3 regions of the Pedomonas mirosovicensis genome follow, and region 1 is predicted to be linked to each of the others. Evidence: riboswitches for the same ligand, from Rfam matches in the RefSeq annotation. Region 1 holds a riboswitch; each other region holds the start of a gene.
The links. Region 1 has a riboswitch for cobalamin ahead of metE (5-methyltetrahydropteroyltriglutamate--homocysteine S-methyltransferase). Riboswitches for the same ligand answer to the same signal wherever they lie in the genome.
Positions count from the first base shown of each region.

Region 2: it holds a riboswitch for cobalamin, as region 1 does, so the genes downstream of both, L0C21_RS10745 (ABC transporter substrate-binding protein) here and metE (5-methyltetrahydropteroyltriglutamate--homocysteine S-methyltransferase) in region 1, are expected to answer to the same signal.
Region 3: it holds a riboswitch for cobalamin, as region 1 does, so the genes downstream of both, L0C21_RS10770 (TonB-dependent receptor plug domain-containing protein) here and metE (5-methyltetrahydropteroyltriglutamate--homocysteine S-methyltransferase) in region 1, are expected to answer to the same signal.

Region 1 is NZ_JAKFIA010000002.1:714,084-720,650, reverse strand. It holds gene L0C21_RS15930 (DUF4163 domain-containing protein) at 1-789, opposite strand, end outside; gene L0C21_RS15925 (acyl-CoA thioesterase) at 918-1,718, opposite strand; gene metE (5-methyltetrahydropteroyltriglutamate--homocysteine S-methyltransferase) at 1,715-4,069, opposite strand; cobalamin riboswitch at 4,184-4,393, opposite strand; gene L0C21_RS15915 (efflux transporter outer membrane subunit) at 4,502-5,920, opposite strand; gene L0C21_RS15910 (ABC transporter permease) at 5,925-6,567, opposite strand, start outside.
Region 2 is NZ_JAKFIA010000001.1:2,258,336-2,264,902, reverse strand. It holds gene L0C21_RS10765 (THxN family PEP-CTERM protein) at 1-454, shown strand, start outside; gene L0C21_RS10760 (hypothetical protein) at 629-778, shown strand; gene L0C21_RS10755 (hypothetical protein) at 1,002-1,703, shown strand; gene L0C21_RS10750 (hypothetical protein) at 1,833-2,195, shown strand; cobalamin riboswitch at 2,328-2,542, shown strand; gene L0C21_RS10745 (ABC transporter substrate-binding protein) at 2,696-3,652, shown strand; gene L0C21_RS10740 (FecCD family ABC transporter permease) at 3,649-4,635, shown strand; gene L0C21_RS10735 (ABC transporter ATP-binding protein) at 4,632-5,462, shown strand; gene L0C21_RS10730 (acyl-CoA dehydrogenase) at 5,586-6,567, shown strand, end outside.
Region 3 is NZ_JAKFIA010000001.1:2,265,778-2,272,344, reverse strand. It holds gene L0C21_RS10790 (hypothetical protein) at 1-354, shown strand, start outside; gene L0C21_RS10785 (GGDEF domain-containing protein) at 361-1,545, opposite strand; gene L0C21_RS10780 (patatin-like phospholipase family protein) at 1,776-3,689, shown strand; gene L0C21_RS10775 (hypothetical protein) at 3,825-4,361, opposite strand; cobalamin riboswitch at 4,505-4,704, shown strand; gene L0C21_RS10770 (TonB-dependent receptor plug domain-containing protein) at 4,882-6,567, shown strand, end outside.

The DNA.
Region 1 (6,567 bases):
CAGGGCAATGAGCGCGGGCGTTATGGGCAAGGTGATGTCGTAGGTGCCCTCCGCGTAGGGCCCGGCCTCATAAGGCCCAATTAGCACATGGATCGTGGTGAAGGCCCCATCCCTAACGCCCGAGGGGATGAGCACCTGTTTGGCAAGATCCGGGCATGTGTTCATCCAGTCGTCCGGTCCGGACGGGCTTGGCACCGGTGCACCGCGCCGCTTGGCGCGCTCGGCGTTCAAGGCCGGGCAGAAGGCTTCCTCCAGAAGCGTCATCGCCTTCTTGGCGTCGGTGAAGAGATCGATCGTCGCTATGTCACGATCATAGGTCCTGTCCCAGAGGATCGCATCGAACCCGGACATGCCGTGCGCGCCGCCCGTGAACACGTAAAACTCGCCCCGAAGCGCAAGCAGGGCGTTCGTGTTGCCCTCGACCGTCCAAGTCTTTACCGCCTCATGCGGATGGAAAGGGAAGCCTTGAGGGGCTCTTTCCTTCCGGTCCGCCTGCGCCGCCTTGAGGGCCTGCTGCCGCAGCGCCGCGGCTTCGGCTTGCAGTCGTGCATTGAGGGCCGGGATCGCCGCGGCCTCGGCTGGCCAGGCGTAGCGGAAATGAAGGGCCTCGCTGCCCTCCTCCAGTTCCACCGCCTCGGCTTGCAGCGTCTGCTGGGACGATTTCACTGAGGCAGCAGGCGGAGATTGCCCCTTATCATCTGCGGTCGTCGCCTCTTCCGGCTGGGGCGCCGAAGGCGCGCAGGCCTGAAGGAGGAGCAATAGGGCGAGAAATGCGGCTATCCGGGTCATGAAGTTATTCTACACCGGATTTTCCGTCTTCGCGCAACCACCACCATGTTAACAGCCTTCCCGCGCGGAATGGCCCGGCCTCGCCTGAAATGGCGGCCGGGCCACCTGCTGCGAGCGGCTCGCGACATTTACCCGATTGCCGCCGCCTCCAATGGCCGAACCACCGCCGGGCGATGATCCTCGTCCACCGCGACCATGACGAAGGTCCCGTGACCGCAGCGTCGCCGATCACCGAATCGCAGGTTCTCCGCCCAGAGGTCCACATCGACCGTCATCGAGCTGCACCCGACCTTGGCGATGCGCGGCACGAGTTCGACGACCTCACCCTCCTGAATGTGGCTTATAAAATCCACACGCTGCGAGGAGGCCATGACGACCGCCTTCCGGCAGTGGCGCGTGGCCGCGACAAAGGCGGCCTTGCCCATGGCGGCAAGCGCCTTGCCGCCATAGAGGCTGCCGTAGTGGCTGGTCTCTCCGGGGAAGACCATTTCCACCATGCGGAGCTCATCGGCAAAGCTCGGCTCCGGCTGGGCCGGGAGCGGTGGCAGATGCCATCCGCTCCCATCCGTCACCTTGCCCACCGCCACCATGTTGAAGACGCCCCGGCCGCACAAACGCCGCTCGTTTGTGAGCAGCGCCTCAGCGACCAGATCGACCTCAACGGCGAGCGAGCGCCGCCCGACCCGGACAACGCGCCCGGTCAGCTCGACGATCTCCCCAAGCCGCGCCGGCGCCTTGAAATCGATGCGCTCGCAGGATGCCGTAACGAAGTCCACAGAGGCGTGGCGCGACGCGGCGATAAAGGCAACCTTGTCCATATGGGCAAGGCCAATGCCACCGAAGAGCGTGCCGTGATGGTTGGTATCGCCCGGAAAGACAATGTCGATCAGGCGCGTGATTCTGGGCGCGGATGGAAGCTGCTCGCTCATTCCGCCGCCTCCGCGACGCTCGCCCGAAGCTGTCTTGCGGCCTCGACCATGTTGACGAGCGCTGGGCGGACTTCTTCCCACTTGCGGGTTTTCAGGCCGCAGTCGGGATTGACCCAGAGCTGCCGGTCGGACAGGCGCTCGCGCGCAAGGCTTAGCAGGCGTGCCATCTCCTCCACCGAGGGCACGCGCGGCGAGTGAATGTCGTAGACACCGGGCCCGATCTCGTTCGGATATTTATAGGTCCGGAAAGCGTCCAGCAGCTCCATCTTCGAGCGGGAGGTCTCGATCGAGATGACGTCCGCATCCATTACCGCGATTGCGTCTAGAATATCATTGAACTCCGAATAGCACATGTGGGTGTGGATCTGCGTTGTATCCGCAACGCCGGACGCAGCGAGCCGGAAGCTCTCAATGGCCCAGTCGAGATAGGTCTTCCAGTCGGCCTGCCGCAGCGGCAAGCCTTCGCGCAGGGCAGCCTCGTCGATCTGGATCATCTTCGCGCCCGCGGCTTCCAGGTCCCGCACCTCATCGCGGATGGCCAGCGCGATCTGGCGGCAGGCAAGCGCGCGGGGGATATCGTCCCTGACGAACGACCAGTTGAGGATCGTAACCGGCCCGGTCAGCATGCCCTTGATCGGCTTTTGGGTGAGCGACTGGGCATGGCGCCACCACTCAACCGTCATGGGCGCAGGCCGCGACACATCCCCAAACAGGATTGGCGGCCGGACGTAGCGTGAGCCATAGCTCTGCACCCAGCCATGCTTGGTGAAGGCAAAGCCCGCAAGCCGCTCGCCGAAATACTGCACCATGTCGTTGCGCTCGAATTCGCCATGCACCAGCACATCAAGTCCGATTTCCTCCTGCCAGCGCACGGCAGCCTCGGTTTCCCGGCGCAGAAAGGCCTTGTAGTCGACAATGCTCAGCGCACCCTTGGCGTGGGCAGCACGCGCCTTTCGAACATCCTCCGTCTGAGGGAAGGAACCGATCGTCGTCGTCGGGAACAGCGGCAAGTTCAGCGCTGCACGTTGAAGCCGTGAACGCTCCGCAAAGGAACCGAACCGCCTTGTCATTTCCGGGCTGACTGCCTTGATGCGGGCTGCAACGGCCACATCGTGAACCTTGGCGGAGGTTGTACGCCGCTCAGCTGCCTTGGTGGAGGCGGTCAATTGCTGCGCCACGGTCTGCCGACCGCCAGCAAGTGCCTTGCCAAGAACAGACAACTCGCCGATCTTCTGGGCGGCAAAGGCGAGCCATTCCTTCACATCCGGGTCCAGCTCCGTCTCCAACTCAAGATCGATCGGCACGTGAATGAGCGAGCAGGATGGCGCAATCTCGAACCGCTCCGCGCCATGCTCGGCAACGATCGGCTCCAGACGGTCAAGAATCTGGGACAGGTTGGCGCGCCAGACATTGCGGCCGTTGATAACGCCGAGCGAAAGCACCAGATCGGACGGAGCCTTGGCCAGCGTGGCCTCCAGTTGCTCCGGAGCCCGGACAAGGTCGAGATGGAGACCCGCAACCGGCAGGCTGAGGGCCGTCCCCAGATTATCGTCAAGCCCACCGAAGTAGGTCGTCAGCATGACCTTCAGCTGCGGTACTTGCTTCGCAAACAGGCCGTATGCCGTCCGCAATGCGGCACGTGCCGTCTCGTCGAGGTCAAGCGCCAGACAGGGCTCGTCCACTTGAACCCATGTTGCACCGTTTGCGGCAAGGCGCTCCAGCACCTCCACATAGACAGGCAGCAGATTCTCAAGGAGTGACAGAGGATCGAGCGAGGGATCCTTGCTCTTGCCGAGTTTCAGGTAGGTCACCGGCCCCAGGAGAACGGGGCGCGTCTCATAACCAAGCGCTTTGGCTTCCAGATACTCTTCGATTGGCTTGATGGACGCGAGACGGAACTGCTGTCCTGTGGTGAACTCTGGCACCATGTAATGGTAGTTGGTATCGAACCACTTGGTCATCTCGAGAGCCGGCACGCCATGGCTGTGAGCAGTGCAGCCATGCGAACAGGTGTCGCTGTGCCCACCGCCCTGGCTGCCACGAGCCATGGCGAAGTAGGTGTCGAGCGGCACGGGGCCATCGGTCCAGCCATAGACATCAGGGATGGCGCCGACCATGACACTCGTATCGAGCACATGGTCGTAAAGCGAGAAGTCGTTCGACGGGATGTTGGTTACGCCGAGGGCCTTCTGGCGCGCCCAGTTTTCGGCGCGCAAACGTGCTGCCGCCTGCAATAGCGTTGCCGCATCAGACTTGCCGGACCAGTAGGCTTCCAGAGCGAGTTTCAGTTCGCGGCGCGGACCGATCCGCGGCACGCCAAGAGTGCTGACAGGTAAGGAAGTAAGAGACATCGGCTCAACCCCATTTCAATGTTGGGGGCAAAGGCCGAGCGGACGCGCGTAAGAAGTCAGGAACAAAGCGCCCCTGGCCGCAAACTGTGCGTACCACCGGGACACCCCGCCCAGGGACGTTATGGCGTCGCGGCAGGTCTCCTGGCTCGCGGGTCGTCGCCTCCGTCCGGCCTTCCCGAGGGCATTCCCTCAGTGACGCGTGATGGACTTCAGCTTGCCGCTTACAGTTGCGGGGGCAGCTCCGGCATTGCCAATGGCGCACCGGATTCCCTCTTAGCTCCGACGCGCAAGACGCGCCGGAGAACCACGACACAGCGAAGATTGACCGCGCATCGGGCTGAAGTCAATAGACATAAAGACATGTTTATGTCGTGATATTCTTTTAAAGCGATATCATCTGCAGTACCGGGCGGGACTTTCGCATCTTATGCGTTATGCCCCGCCTTCGCCTTGTTCCCACCCGCCCCCAAGGGCCTTGTAGAGTGCAATCAGCGCATTCAGTTCCGCCGCCCGGGCCTCGACGCTCTGCCGATCAGCGAGGCTAAAGGCAGATTGCGCGTTGAGAAGTACGATCAAATCATCTTCGCCCGCCCGGTATCGCTGCCGGGCCAAGTCCAGAGCTACGGCCGACTGGGCACGGGCAGCTTCACTCCGCCGGCGCGTTTCCTGCGCTGCTGAGAAACGATTGATCGCCGTCTCGCTTTCGGATAGCGCCGAGATGACCAGCCGCTCATAGCGGGCAGCGGCGGCTTCGGCCTTGGCATCGGCGGCGCGGATCTGCGCCCGGATCCGCCCGCCCGAAAACAGGGGCCAATGGAAGGTGGGCCCAGCCTGGAAACGCAAGCTGTCCCCCGACGTCAGATCGTCCGTATCTCTTGCCTGAAGCCCCACCCCACCGATCAGCGAAAACCGCGGAAACAGGTCCGCCGTTGCCACCCCGATGTCAGCCGTCGCTGCCGCCAGCTCGCGCTCTGCCTGACGCACATCCGGTCGGCGGCGCAGCAGGTCCGCCCGCAGGCCAACGGGGACGACTGAAGGCGCTTGGGGAAGCGCTCCACGGACCAGCAGCGTTTCAGGGATTTTCTCAGGCGGCTGGCCGATCAGCACCCCGATCCGGTAAGCGGCGGCCGTTGCATCGACCTCCAGACTTTGTAACTCCGCCGTCGTCGTTTGCGCCTGGGCATCGGCCCGCGCGAAATCGAACCTTGATGCCTCGCCCGCCCGATAGCGTGCACCGACAAGGCGGGCGACCTCCTGCTGTGCCTCGGCATCGTTGCGAGCGCTGGCAAGGCGGGCCTGCGCCGCACGCAAATCCACATAGCTTCTGGCCACTTCCGCAACGATACTGAGGAGGACGCTGCGGCGCGCCTCCTCAGCAGCTTCCACCCGCGCCTCAGCGCCTTCAACGGCCCGCCGCGTCGCCCCCCAAATGTCGATCTCCCAAGAGGCATCGAAGCCTATGTCGTAAAGCGGAAAGGTCGGATCAAAGCCTGGAATGCGGTTGACCGGAATCTGGCCATTTTCGCTGAGGCGATTTTTGGTGGCAGAGCCCGCCGCGTCGATCGCCGGCAGAGCCCGGCCGCGCACCGCGTCCCGGTCCGCCCGCGCCTGGCGCAGGCGCGCCTCAGCTTCCCGTAGGTCGAAATTGTTCCTAAGCGCCGTATCGATCAGACCCGCCAGCATCGGGTCCTTGAGCGTGCGCCACCAGGTAGTATCAATGTCTCGCGTATCCGCCGGCGATTGCCATTCAGGGGCAACCTGCATCGGTGGCGGCGCGTAATCTGGACCGACCGCCGTACAGGCCGCTAGAGCTGCGGCGGATACCATCAGCAGAACAAGACGGCGATACATGGCCTCACTCCATTCGAGCGCGGAAGAGGACGGCCGAGGCGCTGAGCGTAACCAGCGCAATCAGCGCCATAGGCCAGGTGTTGGCAAGGATCGCATCGGCCGGCATGTTCTTCAGGAAGACCCCCTCGGATATGATGAGAAAGTATCTGAGCGGATTAATCACCGTTACCGCCTGAAGCCACGCGGGCATGTTGTCGATCGGAGTTGCGAACCCTGAAAGCAAGACCGCAGGCACGCTGACCAGAAAAGAGCCGAGAAAAGCCTGCTGCTGGGTATAGGAGAGAGTCGAGACCAGCATGCCGACGCCAATCAGGGAGAGAAGATAGACAATCATCGCGGGATAGAAGAACAGGAGCGAACCGGTAAGCGGCACCCCGAACACTGTTGGGATCAGCAGGATATAAACGGTGGCATTGAAAAGACCGATCAGCAGCGGCGGCGTCATCTTGCCGATCAGAATTTCATGAACGCGCAGGGGTGAGACCATCAGCTGATCGAAGCTGCCCAGCTCCCGCTCGCGCGCGACCGATTGGGCAGTGATGGCAAGCCCCATAAGCGAGCCGATAACGACGATCAGTCCCGGCATGACGAACCACTGATACTCCAGGTTGGGATTGAACCAGTGGGTCACCGTGGTCCACGTAACG
Region 2 (6,567 bases), on a different contig from region 1:
TGCACAGCTGCAAATCATGGCGACCTTCGAGTCGGCCGATCCGAACCTCGGGGTTGGCTTCAACATCGAGCGGGTCTTCGATATCGATTTTCTCGAAACGACGAATGTCGGCCCCTGCGCCGTTCCCCAGTCCGCGTCTGTCTGCGACGATGTTTTCATTCTGCAGAACCCAGAAGATCTGGCCGGCAGCTTTGAATTTGACGGCATCCTCTATACGGCGCGCCTCGTGTTCGATCCGGCGCTGTTTGAAGGCGGCCAGATTTTCTTCGCTGACTTTGATGGCGATGGCGACAACGAGCTGTTTTTCCTGACGGAGGAAAACACGACAGCCATTTTGCGAACCGGCATCCTCATCACCGCGCAGGCGGTGCCGGAGCCGGCTGCGCTCGGCCTGGCCGGCGCTGGCATTGCGGGCCTCGGCTTTGTCGTGCGCCGGCGCAGCCGCAAGGCCTGATCCTCGGGGGGCAGGAAAAATCCGGTGCGGGGAATTCCTCCGGCACCGGATTTTTAACCGGGCACCGGGGGAGGCGCTGTTGGACGCCTGGAACTGTTTGCTGATAGCAGGAACATGCCCTGTCGCCCGCCGTTCAGCAACGGGGGCCGAGTAGCGAAACCAGGGAGATGACCCATGGCCAATCAACGCCAGGACGACCAGCGTCAGCAAGACCAGAGCAACCAGGAGCAGCGCGGCGGGCGTCAGCAGCAACAGCAGCAGCGCCAGCAGCCTCAACGTCAGCAGCAGCAACAGCGCCAGAAGCAGAACCGCCAGCAACAGTAGGCGGAAGCAGGCGAATAAACAGTCGCGCGAGGGGGGAGATGCTCCCTCGCGCCTCTTTCCTTTCCTTGATGCGACCCGCGCCTTCCTCCCCGGTGGGCCGGTCGATACGGGGCGGTGTCTGTCGCTCCGTATTTTTTGCGTGGCCTTTCGGGTTGCCTGCGGTCAGGGGGCGGCGCGGGCGGAGCAATTGCGCCTCTTTTTCGTTATTCCCATGAAAGGAGAGGTGAGATTCATGCGCGCCAATGGCTTTGTGACAGGAGCGGCCCTGCTGACCGGCCTTGGTCTTGGCGGGGTTGCCCTGGCCGATGCTCTCACGTCGCCCGACAGTCAGGCGATTGATCCGTCCTTCGATATCCGCACGGCGGAGGTGACGGCGGATGCCGAGACGCTGCGCTTCCGCATGACCGTGCGCGGCGCCGCCGGGGCGCGCCTGCCCATGCCGACCGGCCAGCTGGCGGGCAGCGAGATGCTCGCCTACCTGTGGCCCACCAATTTTGATTCCGGCATCGTCGGCTTTCCGCCGCGGCGCGGGCTGCTGGTGCTGGGTCTGGTCAGCCATCCCGACCTGGTGGAAACCGTGGGCGGCAAGCAGCTGTCGTCCAACTGGCATCCTCACTGGTTCGTGGTGTCGCCCGGCAAGAGCTGTGGCCCGTTCGGCCTTGCGATGGAGGAGGGGCCGCCCGCCACGCCCGGTGGCCTGCCGGTGCTCACCCAGGTGGCCAACCTGCCGTTCACCATCGGGAATTCGCAGGTGGAAATCGATGTGCCGCGCAAGCTGCTCGGTGATCCGGGCAGGCTGCGCTACGACGGCATGACCGCGACGCTTCTGGTCAGCGCCACCCTGTCGTCGCCGGTCGTTTGCCTGCGGGTGACCGACGTGGCCTCGGGCCGGCTCACCCTCACCGGCACGGTAACGCAGCAGTAGGGCAGGTGGCCCCTCCAGCCGGAACAGAAGGCTCGGGTGGCGGGTTCTTTTTCTCAGGAGGAGGCGGGCGCTGCCACTGAAACTGTTGCTGCCAAGGCCCGCTTTCGTCCCTAGCCATGGAGTGGAACAATGCAGAACATGACCCCTTCGTCTGCCGACCCCAACAAGGAAGAGCCCACGCAGGAAAAGCAGGACGTGAAGTGCGGCGAGGCGCAGGAGAAGCGCGCCGACGAGGCTCTGGACGAGGCGATCGAGGAATCCTTCCCCGCCAGCGATCCGGTCTCGATGGTGGTCGATGGTCCGCGGGTGCAGCCGAAGGAATGTGATTTCCGTCCGTCGGACCAGCATCCGGAAACCGATCACGTCGCCCATCCCGAGAAGGACACGGTGGCCGCCGACCAGTCGGAGGAGCGCACGTCGGCCAATGCGGAAGGCGACCCGACCGGCACGGCCCGCCCGCAGAATACGGAACAGAACCGGCAAACCCGGTAAGGTTGCGGCGCGGCGGTTTTCTCCGCTTTCCGAAAACCATCGGCTCGGGCCGTGGCGGCGCAGGAACCGCCACGGCCCCGGTTGTTTTTTTGCCCGCAAATCCCCGGCTTGACGCTTTGGGTCGCCGGGTTTACCCGAAGAGGTGCGACAGGTTCCCCGTATCCGGGGTGAAAAGGGAACCCGGTGACGCGCCGGCTTCATGGAACGGCCGGGCCAATCCGGGGCTGCCCCCGCAACTGTAAGCGGCGAGTTCGCGCGCCATCAACGCCACTGGCTCAACCGGGAAGGCGGCGCGCACCGAACGAAGACCCGCAAGCCAGGAGACCTGCCTGCCGCCGTCGTCTGTCGCCCGGCCGGGGTGTGCCGAGCGCGCGGTCTTTCTCCCGTGAGACGACGCCGAGACGGCCGGAAGGCGGGCGCGGTCGCGCCGTGCCGCCCGGCCATGGTGGTGGCTGCGCCGGGCGCCCGTTGGGGCGCTCCGGCCTTGACGCGGGTGCTGGGTGCTGAACGGGCCTCGGAACTGGAAGCGGCGCGCGGCGGCGTCGCAAACGGGCGGCGGCAGGAGGCTGGCGGCGGCAGGCGTTGCCCTGCTTGGGCTGGCCGTCGGCCTGCCGTTTGCCGTCATGGGGCTGGACGTGGCGCGGAATGATGCGCCCTCTGAGCCCGCCTCCGCACCCGTTCCCCCGCAGGCTCCCCGGCGTATCGTCTCGCTCAATCCCTGCCTTGATGCCATCTTGCTGCATGTGGCCGAGCCCGGCCAGATCGCGGCGCTCAGCCACTATTCGCGCGACCCCGCCAGCTCCACCGTCGCCGATCTCGCCAGGCGCTTCCCCTTCACCTACGCCACGGCCGAGGAGGTGCTGATGCAAAAGCCCGATCTGGTGCTGGCCAGCGTCCACACCGCGCCCGCCACCCGCCGCGCGCTGGAGCGGATGAGCATTCCCGTCAGCGCCTTCGGCGTGCCGAACACGGTGGAGGAAAGCCTCCGGCAGATCCGCGACATCGCCGCTCTTGTCGGCCACCCTGAGCGGGGCGAGGAACTGGCGCGCCGCATCAACGCGGCGCTGGCGTCGATCCACGCGACGGGCAAGCCCATCCCCGCGCTCATCCTCCAGCCGGATGGCTTTTCGCCCGGCACCGGCACGTTGCAGGATGATCTGCTCTCCCGCGCCGGGCTTGCCAACCAAGCGCCCCGCTACGGCGTCGATTTCTGGGGCATCGTGCCGCTGGAGCGGCTGGTGGCGAACCCGCCCCGCCTGCTGCTGACCGGCGACCCCCACGCGGGCACGCCCGCCGCCCGCGACCGCCTGCTCGGCCACCCGGTTCTCCAGCGGCTGGAGGGGCGCATGGCGCTCGCCTATTACCCGCCCCAGCTGCTCTATTGCGGCGGGCCGTCGCTCATCGAGGCCGCCCGCTCCTTAAGCGCGGCCCGCAAGGCCGTGGAAAGCGCCTCATGAACCAAACCCGCGTTCTGTTTGTCCTCGCGGCCCTTGGCGGCCTCATTCTCGCCCTGTCGCTGGCCTCGCTGGCGGCGGGCAAGGTGTGGGTGTCCCCGCTCGGCATTTTCTCGGGCGATGATGCCGCGCCATACTTCATCATCGCGGAGCTGCGCCTGCCGCGCACCCTGCTCGCCATCGTGGTCGGCGGCGTGCTCGGCCTGTCGGGCGCGGTGTTGCAGGGCTATTTGCGAAACCCGCTGGCGGACCCCGCCGTGCTCGGCGTTTCCGCCTGCGCGGCATTCGGCGCGGTGCTCTCCATCTGGCTCGGCATATCGGCCAAGGCGGCGTGGGTGCTGCCCGCCTGCGCCATGGTGGCCGCCATCGCGGGCACGGCGCTGCTCTATATGCTGGCGGTCGAGACCAACCGGGTCGCCACCTTCATCCTCGCGGGCATCATCCTCAACAGCCTGGCGAGCGCGCTCACCTCGTTTGCCATCAGCCTGGCGCCCAGTCCCTTCGCCACCGCCGAGATCATCAACTGGATGATGGGCGCGCTCACCGACCGCAGCATGAACGACCTTGTCCTCATCCTGCCGTTCGCGGCGCTGGGCTGCGCGCTGCTGCTCACGACGGGGCGCGCGCTCGATGGTCTCAGCCTGGGGGAGCAGACCGCCCGCACCCTGGGGCTGAACCTCACCGCCATTCACCGCCGCGTACTGCTGGGCGTCGGCATTTCCGTCGGCGCGACGGTCGCCGTCACCGGCATCGTCGGCTTCGTCGGGCTGGTGGTGCCGCACCTGCTGCGCCCCTTCGTCGGCGCGCGCCCCGGCGCGCTGCTGGTGCCGAGCATGCTGGGCGGCAGCGCGCTGGTGCTGGCGGCCGATACGCTGGTGCGCGTGCTGCCCGGCGGCACGGAGGTGAAGCTCGGCATCGTCATGGCGCTGCTGGGCGCGCCCTTCTTCCTCTTCCTTCTCCTCAGGATGCGGAGCCAGCTGGCATGAGTGTGCTTGCCTGCGAAAATCTCGTCATCGATGCCGGCTCCAAACGCCTGCTGGGGCCGGTCGCCTGCGCCTTCCGGGCGGGGGAGGTGACCGCCGTGCTCGGGCCGAACGGGGCGGGCAAGTCCACCTGGCTCGGCGCGCTCGGCGGCGGGCGGCGGGTGAGCGGGGGCACCGTCCGGCTGGGCGAGGCGGATCTCGCCGTGCTCGATCCCCGCGCACGCGCGCAACGCCTCGGCTTCCTCGCGCAGGGGCGGGAGGTGGCGTGGGGCTTGTCGGTCGAGGCCGTCGTTGCCCTCGGCCGTCTGCCCTATGGCCGCTTCGCCGCCGCGCCCGGCCCCGAGGACCGCGCGGCCATCGAGGCCGCCATTGCCCGCTGCGGGCTGGAGGCGCTGCGCCACCGCGACATCCTCACCCTGTCGGGCGGGGAGCGGGCGCGGGCGCTGCTCGCCCGCGTGCTGGCGGGCAAGCCCCAGTGGGTGTTGGCGGATGAGCCCCTTGCCGGGCTCGACCCCGCCTATCAGCTCGACATCGTCCGCCTGCTGCGCGATCTGGCGGCCGAGGGGCGGGGCGTCATCGTCACGCTGCACGATCTTTCGCTCGTCGGTCGGCTGGCGGACCGGGTTGTCGTTCTGCGCGCCGGCCAGGTGGTGGCCGATGGCCCCGTGGCCTCCGTGCTCACGCCGGATGTGATGGCGGCGACCTACGGCGTTGCGGTTGATGTGCTTCAGTCGGGCGATGGCGAGCGGGTGGTGCTGCCCACCCGCCGGCTGGAAGAGGCGGAAGCGCCGGAGGCGCCCCTGGCGGTGACGCCCGCTTCGTCATTTTGACGGCGAAATAGCGCCGCCCCCTGTCGCTTTGCCTGTGGCTGCTGGCACGGTTTGATGGAATGGTCTACCTCCTTGGGCCAGGGGGCGATATCCTGTGGCCGCGTACCGGGAGGAGACTGAAACATGAACGACGTGAGCGTCCAGCAAGGCGTGCAGGGCCCGAAGAAGATCGTGTGGCCCAAGTTCCGCTGGGAAGACCCGCTGCTGCTGGAAGACAGCCTGACCGAGGAAGAGCGGATGATCCGCGACGCGACCCGCGCCTACTGTCAGGAAAAGCTCATGCCCCGCGTGCTGGAGGGCAACCGGCACGAAAAGTTCTTCCCCGAGATGATGACGGAAGCGGGCGACCTCGGCCTTCTGGGGCCCACCATCAAGGGCTATGGCTGTCCCGGCGTGTCTTATGTCGCCTATGGCCTCATCGCCCGCGAGGTGGAGCGGGTGGACAGTGCCTATCGCTCCACGCTTTCCGTCCAGTCCTCCCTCGTCATGTGGCCGATCTACGCCTACGGCACCGAGGCGCACCGGGAGAAATACCTGCCCAAGCTCGCCAGCGGCGAATGGGTGGGCTCCTTTGGCCTCACCGAGCCTGACTCCGGCTCCGATCCCGGCAGCCTGAAAACCCGCGCCCGCCGCGTCGATGGCGGTTTCGTGCTGAACGGCACCAAAATGTGGATCACCAATTCGCCCATCGCGCAGGTGTTCGTGATCTGGGCCAAGCTCGTCAATGACGAAGGGTGGGACGAGATCCGCGGCTTCATCGTCGAGCGCGGGGACAAGGGCGTCTCCACGCCCAAGATCGAGGGCAAGTTCTCGCTGCGCGCCGGCCTCACCGGCGAGGTGGTGCTGCAGGACGTGTTCATCCCCGAGGACCGCATGTTCCCTGAAATCAAGGGTCTCAGCGGCCCGTTCGGCTGCCTCAACAACGCGCGCTACGGCATCGCGTGGGGCGCGCTGGGCGCGGCGGAGTTCTGCTGGCATGCGGCGCGCCAGTATGGGCTGGAGCGCAAGCAGTTCGGCCGTCCGCTGGCGTCCACCCAGCTTTACCAGAAGAAGCTGGCGGACATGCAGACCGAAATCACCCTTGGCCTGTCCGCCTGCCTTCACG
Region 3 (6,567 bases), on a different contig from region 1:
TGGGCCGGTTTCCTGGTTCTGAAACATGGCCCTATGTCGTTTTATCGGAATTATGTGGACCGCCATGAGCCGTTCCTTGAAATCGGTGAGGATGGCATCCGGCTCTATACGATAGGTCGCTTCATTTTCTGGGCCGAACTGCTGAACGTGAGGCTATCGCGAATTTACGTCCCACGGGGCGGCACGCACGAATTTATCAAGTTCATTGTGCCTCGCGAGAACGACTGGATGCGGCGGCTGTTCAGCGCCAAGACAAAGTCTGTCGGGGTTAATACCGCAATTTCTGAAACTGGAGGCGGGCAGATAATCGAGGCAATCATCGGCCATCCCAACTACCGGGGCGAGCGCCCTTGACCGGTTCTATGCCACCTGCAGGCTGGTCGCCTTGTTGCGGTCGGCGCAGTAGACGGCCACCCGGTTGCGGCCGCCGGCCTTGGCCTCGTAGAGCGCGGCGTCGGCGTGGGCCAGCAGGTCGCGCAAGGATATGGCCGCATCGCGGCTGATAACGATGCCGATGCTCACGGTGGCGGCAATATGCTGCTGGTTCGCCTTCATGCCGCCGTCTTCAAGGGCGGCGCGGATGCGCTCGGCGAGCGTCAGGGCCCGGTTCGGGTCCTCCCCGGACAGGAAGGCGGCGAATTCCTCTCCGCCCATGCGGCAGAACAGGGTATCCGGGTCCAGCAATCCCTCCACCAGTTCGCAGAAACCGATGAGCACCTGGTCGCCCGCATCGTGGCCGTGGCCGTCGTTGATGGCCTTGAAGTGGTCGAGGTCGAACAGCATGACGCTGCTGTGCCGTCCCAGGGCCTGGTTGCGGGCGAGGCGCTGTTCCGCCTGTTCCTTGAAGGCGCGGCGGTTGGCGATGCCGGTCAGCGGGTCCTGCAGGGCGGCGCGGCGGTGGCGGGCCTCGATCTGCTCCTTGGCCATGGAGACGATGAGAAAGCCGAAGCTGGTGGCGTAGACCAGCGTCTCGATCGACATGATGAGTGCCCAGGTGGTGTCCAACTGCTCCACCCATTGGATGGTGCGCTGGAGCGTCGGGCCGGTGATGATCCGCAGGATGAAATAGAAGCCGTGCAGGCCGCACAGCAGGGCGGCGGTGCGCTGGGAGATCAGCCGCTCGCGCGCGCCGAACCACAGCTCGTAGGCCATGGCGAAGGTGTAGCCACCGCACAGCAGGGAGGCGAGTTCCAGGCGGAGGGAGAAGGGGATGTTGATGACCCAGCAGGCGAACAGCCAGATGAAGCTGCCGCCCAGCGTGATGGCCACGGGCGTGGCGCGCTGGTTGAACTGCCGGGATGCCTTCAGCGACAGGCCATAGCCCAGCAGGATGGCGGCGTTGCCCACTTCCCGGACGAGGCTGTGCGCGCTGTCCGCGCCCATCAGCGCTCCCGTGAAGCCAAGCCCTGCCAGCAGGAAGGCGAGGCTCCACCAGGCCAGGGCCTGCACCTGCCGGTTTTGCAGCCACGCAAGCAGAAGCAGGCTGCTGACGAGGAGCAGCACCAGCAAGGAGGCCGTAAACAGGGAGAGCGGATCAAGCGGCATCAGCGGACGAGCTCATTTCTCAAAGCAACTATTACAGGCTGCGGTTAGTCTTAAAAGCGAATTCCTGAAATTCCATTGCGACAGAATAACCGCTCGCCCACGCGGAAGAGGGCGCAGCCCCACCTGTTCCAGGCCGTCTATGCGCCACGTCTTCGCCCATGCCGATGATGAACCGTCATGCGGCTATGCTATAAGGATTAGCTGGCGGCACCAGCGGGCGGAGGCACGGCATGGCCGGGGAGACGGAGACCGGGTCGCAAGGCTACTGCGATCTCGTGATGAAGGGCGGCATCACCAGCGGCTTGGTCTATCCCAACGCGGTGCTGGCGCTGGCCCGCAAGTACCGCTTCAAGAATATCGGCGGCACGTCGGCGGGCGCCATTGCGGCGGCCATCTGCGCGGCGGCAGCGCTGGGCGAGCGGCGCCGGGCGCTGGAGCCCGCCTGTCACAGCAAGCCGCACATCGGCATGGCGGGGCTGGAGCTGGTCGCCGGGCAGCTGACGCGCCGGGGCTTCATCTACGGCCTGTTCCAGCCTGCCTGGAATGGCCGCGCCGCCTACCGGCTGATCGTTGCGCTCGCCGCCAAGCCCGGCCGGGCGCGCGTGGCGCTGGAGGTGTTGCTGGCGCTTGTCCGCATGGCGCCCTTTTCCATGCTGCTCACGCTCTTCCTGCTGCTGGGGCTGGGCTACGGCATCGATGGCGTCGGCGGCCTTGTCGCCGCGCTGCTGCCGGCGCTCGTCTGCGCGCTGGCCGTGGGGGGCTGGCGGTCGATCCAGGCGCTGGGCGCTGCGGCCGCCTCTAACTTTCTCGGCCTGTGCCCCGGCACCCGGCAGCCGGGTTTCTCCACCCCCGCGCTCACTGAATGGATGCACGAGACCATCCGCCAGGTGGCGGGCCTTGAGGACCCGGATGGCCGGCCCGTGGTGTTCCGGGATCTGTGGGACGCGCCGCGCTATGCAGGCGAGCCCGAGGGGCCCCGCACGCTCGATTTGCAAATCATCACCACCAACGTCTCCCATTCCGAGCCGCGCACCATTCCGTTCGTCCAGGGCCGCCTGTGGTTTCGGGAGGATGAGTTTCTGCGCCTCTTCCCGGCGCCGGTCGTTGCCTGGATGAAGGCCCACGCCCCCTGCCATTACCCCCGCGCCAACCCGATCTTCTATGAACTGCCGAAGGACGGCGCGCTGCCCATCGTGGTCGCCGCGCGCATGAGCCTCAGCTTTCCGCTGCTCATCAGCGCCGTTCCCCTTTATGAGCTGGACTGGCAGCGCCTGCGCGCCGAAGGGCGGGCGCATCCCCGCGCCGGGCTGCACGACCGCCCGCGCTTCGTCGAGAGCGTTGACGCGCTGGCGCTCGGCGGCGCGGAGGATGGCGCGCTGATCGATATTGACGCCTGCCCCATCTCGGAGAATGACTTCCGCGTCTGTTGGTTCACCGATGGCGGCGCGGCCAGCAACTTCCCCGTTCACCTGTTTGACGCGCCGCTGCCGCGCTGGCCCACCTTCGCGATCGATCTGGTCTATCCGGATCAAAACCCGCCGCCGGAGCAGGTGGTCACGCTGCCGCGCAGCACGCGGGAGGGGCGGGCCCCGCGCTACCGGTCCATCACCGGCAAGGGCGGCCTCGCGGACCTCTCCAGCTTCCTGTTCGCCATCATCGCCACCATGCAGAACTGGCGCGACCTGTTGCAGGCGCGCGCGCCCGGCCACCGCGACCGCGTTGTTCGCATCGCGCTGGCGGCGGATGAAGGCGGGATGAAGCTCGACATGCCCGGCGAGGTTCTGCGGCGGGTGGCGGGCAAGGGGGCGAAGGCGGGCGAAACGCTTGTGGAGGATTTCGATTTCGACGCCCATTTCTGGATCCGCTACCGGAATGCCGCCTCGGCGATCGAGCGGTTCACCATCACCTTCGCCGAGGGCCTGGCGCCGCCGCTGACCGACGCCAACCGGCACGCCTATGCGCGCATGTGGAGCGGCGCGCCCAGCGGCGAGCCCTACGGCTTCACCGCCGTTCAGGCCGATGAGGCATTGCGCCGCCTGCAGAAGATCTGCGCCGAGGCGCAAACCTGGAGCACCGCCGCGCAGGACCTGACGGAGGGCGCGCCAACCCCGCTGCCGCAGGCCCGCATCGTGCCGATTTTCTAACAGATTTCAGGCAGGGAAGTTTTGATTGGCAGGGGGCGTGCGCGCAGGCGCACAAGCGCCAGGCTTCCCCTTGGGCTTCCTCCACGCATACCCGGCCGCGCTCTTCACGAACGGTCGCGCCCGCTGGAAGTGGCCTTATGGCCGGGCGGGGCCGGGGGCTTTCACGCGCATATAGGCCTCGATGTCCTTGGCCAGCCGCTGCAGGGTCTTGAGGCTCGCCTGCAGGGGCAGCTCACCGCCGCCTTCCATGGTGGCGATGAGGGCGGGGCTGCCGTCCGCCGTTTCCCCCAGCTGACAGGCATCGGCGATGATCGGCTGCACGGGCATGGCGCTGTCCGCCTGCTGGCGCTGCAGGAAGCCCAGCTCGGCGGAGAGGGCGGCCACCGCCAGCGGAACGCACCCTGGGGTGAAGTCCAGCCGGAACAGCTCTCCCTGCGTCGTCTCCAGCACCAGATAAAGAGTGCGTTTTACGCCGTCGATGCCGCTTTCCTTCACCAGTGCGAAGACCGGCGAGTCATCGTCGTCGCTGTCGTCGGTCATTGGCCTGTCGTTTTCCTGCGCTGGCCGGTCGGGCGCGGCCTGTGCGGACTTGCGGGGGGCGGGAAGGGTGAACTCCAGTTGCGGCTGGGCGCTATGCGAGGTGCGGCGTGCGCCTGAGGAAGCATGAAGCACGGTAGTCCTTGCGTGTTGTTCTTTTCTCTTTCGGGCAATCTGGCGCGCCGCGCGAAAAAGTCCAGTTTGCTGAGGTCTTACTTGCGCGCCTGTTCCCGGCCCTTGCTGCGATGGGGGCTTGACGGGCCTTGCGCGCCGCACTAGCCCTCACCCCCGCAACAGGCCCCCCGAAAGGGGGTTAAAAGGGGAATGTGGTGCAAGGGCTTGCCCCCAGGCCACGGCTGTCCCCGCAACTGTAACCGGCGAGCGCCGCCTTCGATTGAAGCCACTGGGAAACTGGGAAGGCGGAAGGCGTGCGCGCAGACCCGGAAGCCAGGAGACCTGCCTGTTGTCGTCGCCTTGCATGCTGCCGGGTCGAGCGGTGTGCGACGGGTTCTTCCGGAACGGCGACATCAACCGTCAGGGTTGCTGCGCCGGATGCCGGAGCGGGGGCTGCGCGATATCATCGCCTGTCCGCCTGTGGCCAGCCGGCCGGCTCTCCCTGACAGACTGGAACCTGCTTGCGTTTGGGAGGTCAGGCATGTCGCCCTGCCACGTAAATCGTCTCTTTCTTGTTACCGCGGCCATAGCGCTGAATTTCGCGGCCCAGCCCGCGTTCGCCCTGGAACCCGTCAACCCGCTGGACCAGATCATCGTCTCCGCCACCCGCACGGAACAGAGCCTGGGCGTTACCGGCACGTCGGTCTCCGTCCTCACCGCCGAGGACATCAAGGCCACCCGCAAAACCATGCTTACCGACGTGCTGCGCGAGGTGCCGGGCGTCACCGTCGTCCGCAGCGGCGGGCCCGGCGCGCAAACGTCCCTGTTTCTGCGCGGCGTCGGCGGCGAGGAAACGGTGGTTCTTGTCGATGGCGTCCGCATCAACGACCCCTCGACGCCGGCCGGCACCGCCCACCTCACCGATATCGTCACCACCGGCATCGAGCGCGTCGAGGTGCTGCGCGGGCCCCAGTCCACGCTCTATGGCAGCCACGCCATCGGCGGCGTCATCAACATCATCACCACCTCCGGCCAGCCCGGCCTGCACGCCGAAGGGCTGGTCGAGGGCGGCAGCTTCGACAGCTGGCGCGCGGCGGGCACCGTCTCCGGCGGCACCGAGGCCGTCACCGGCTCCCTGACCGCCAGCTTCTACGACACGGACGGCATTTCCGCCGCCGACAAGGACGACGGCAACACCGAGAAGGACGGCTACCGCAACTGGTCCGTGCTCGGCAGCGTGGGCGCGCGGCTGGCGGACAACGTGCGGCTGGACCTGAAGGGCCTCTACAATCGCGGCCGGGCGGACTACGACGGCTTCCCGCCGCCGCTCTACATGTTCGCCGACACGCAGAACAACAGCACCAACACCCTCTACTCCGGCTATGCGGGCGTCACCGTCGATGCCCTTGGCGGCGCGTTCTCCAACCGCCTCGCGGTGGGTTACAGCCGCACGGACCGCGCCGATTATGACGCCGACCTCAAGACCAACGACACGCGCGGCCAGACCCGCCGTTTCGAATACCAGGGCACGGTGCGCGCGGGCCCGGCGACGGAAATCACCTTCGGCGCGGAGACGGAGCGCACCAAGATCCGCAACATCGCGCTGGGCGATGCCGCGCCCCTGCGGGCGAACGTGGACATTCACAGCCTCTACGCCCAGGGCCAGACCACGCTGTTCGAGCGCCTCACCCTGACGGCGGGCGCGCGGTATGACGACCACGACACCTTTGGCGATCACGCCACCTTCCGCGTCGCCGGGGCCTACCGCATCGAGGAGACCGACACGCTGCTGCGCGCCAACTGGGGCGAGGGTTTCAAGGCCCCGAGCCTTTATCAGCTCTACAGCGTCTACGGGAACGAGGATCTGGACGCCGAAACCAGCAAGGGCTGGGAAGTGGGCTTCGATCAGGGCTTCGTCGAGGGGCGCATCCGCGTGAGCGGCACCTACTTCCAGCAGAAGCTGAAAAACCAGATCGATTATGTGAACTGCACCACGGGCGACCCCATGTGCGCCGACGGCCGCTGGGGCTATTACGACAACGTGGCCCGCGCCTCGTTCAAGGGCGTCGAGCTGGGCCTGCTGCTGCAGCCCATCGACCCGCTGGTCATCCGCGCCAACTACACCTGGCTTGAGCCGCTGAACGAGGTGACGGACACCGACCTTGCCCGCCGCGCCCGCGACAGCTTCCAGACCTCGGTGAACTGGGCGGCGACTGAGAAGCTGAAT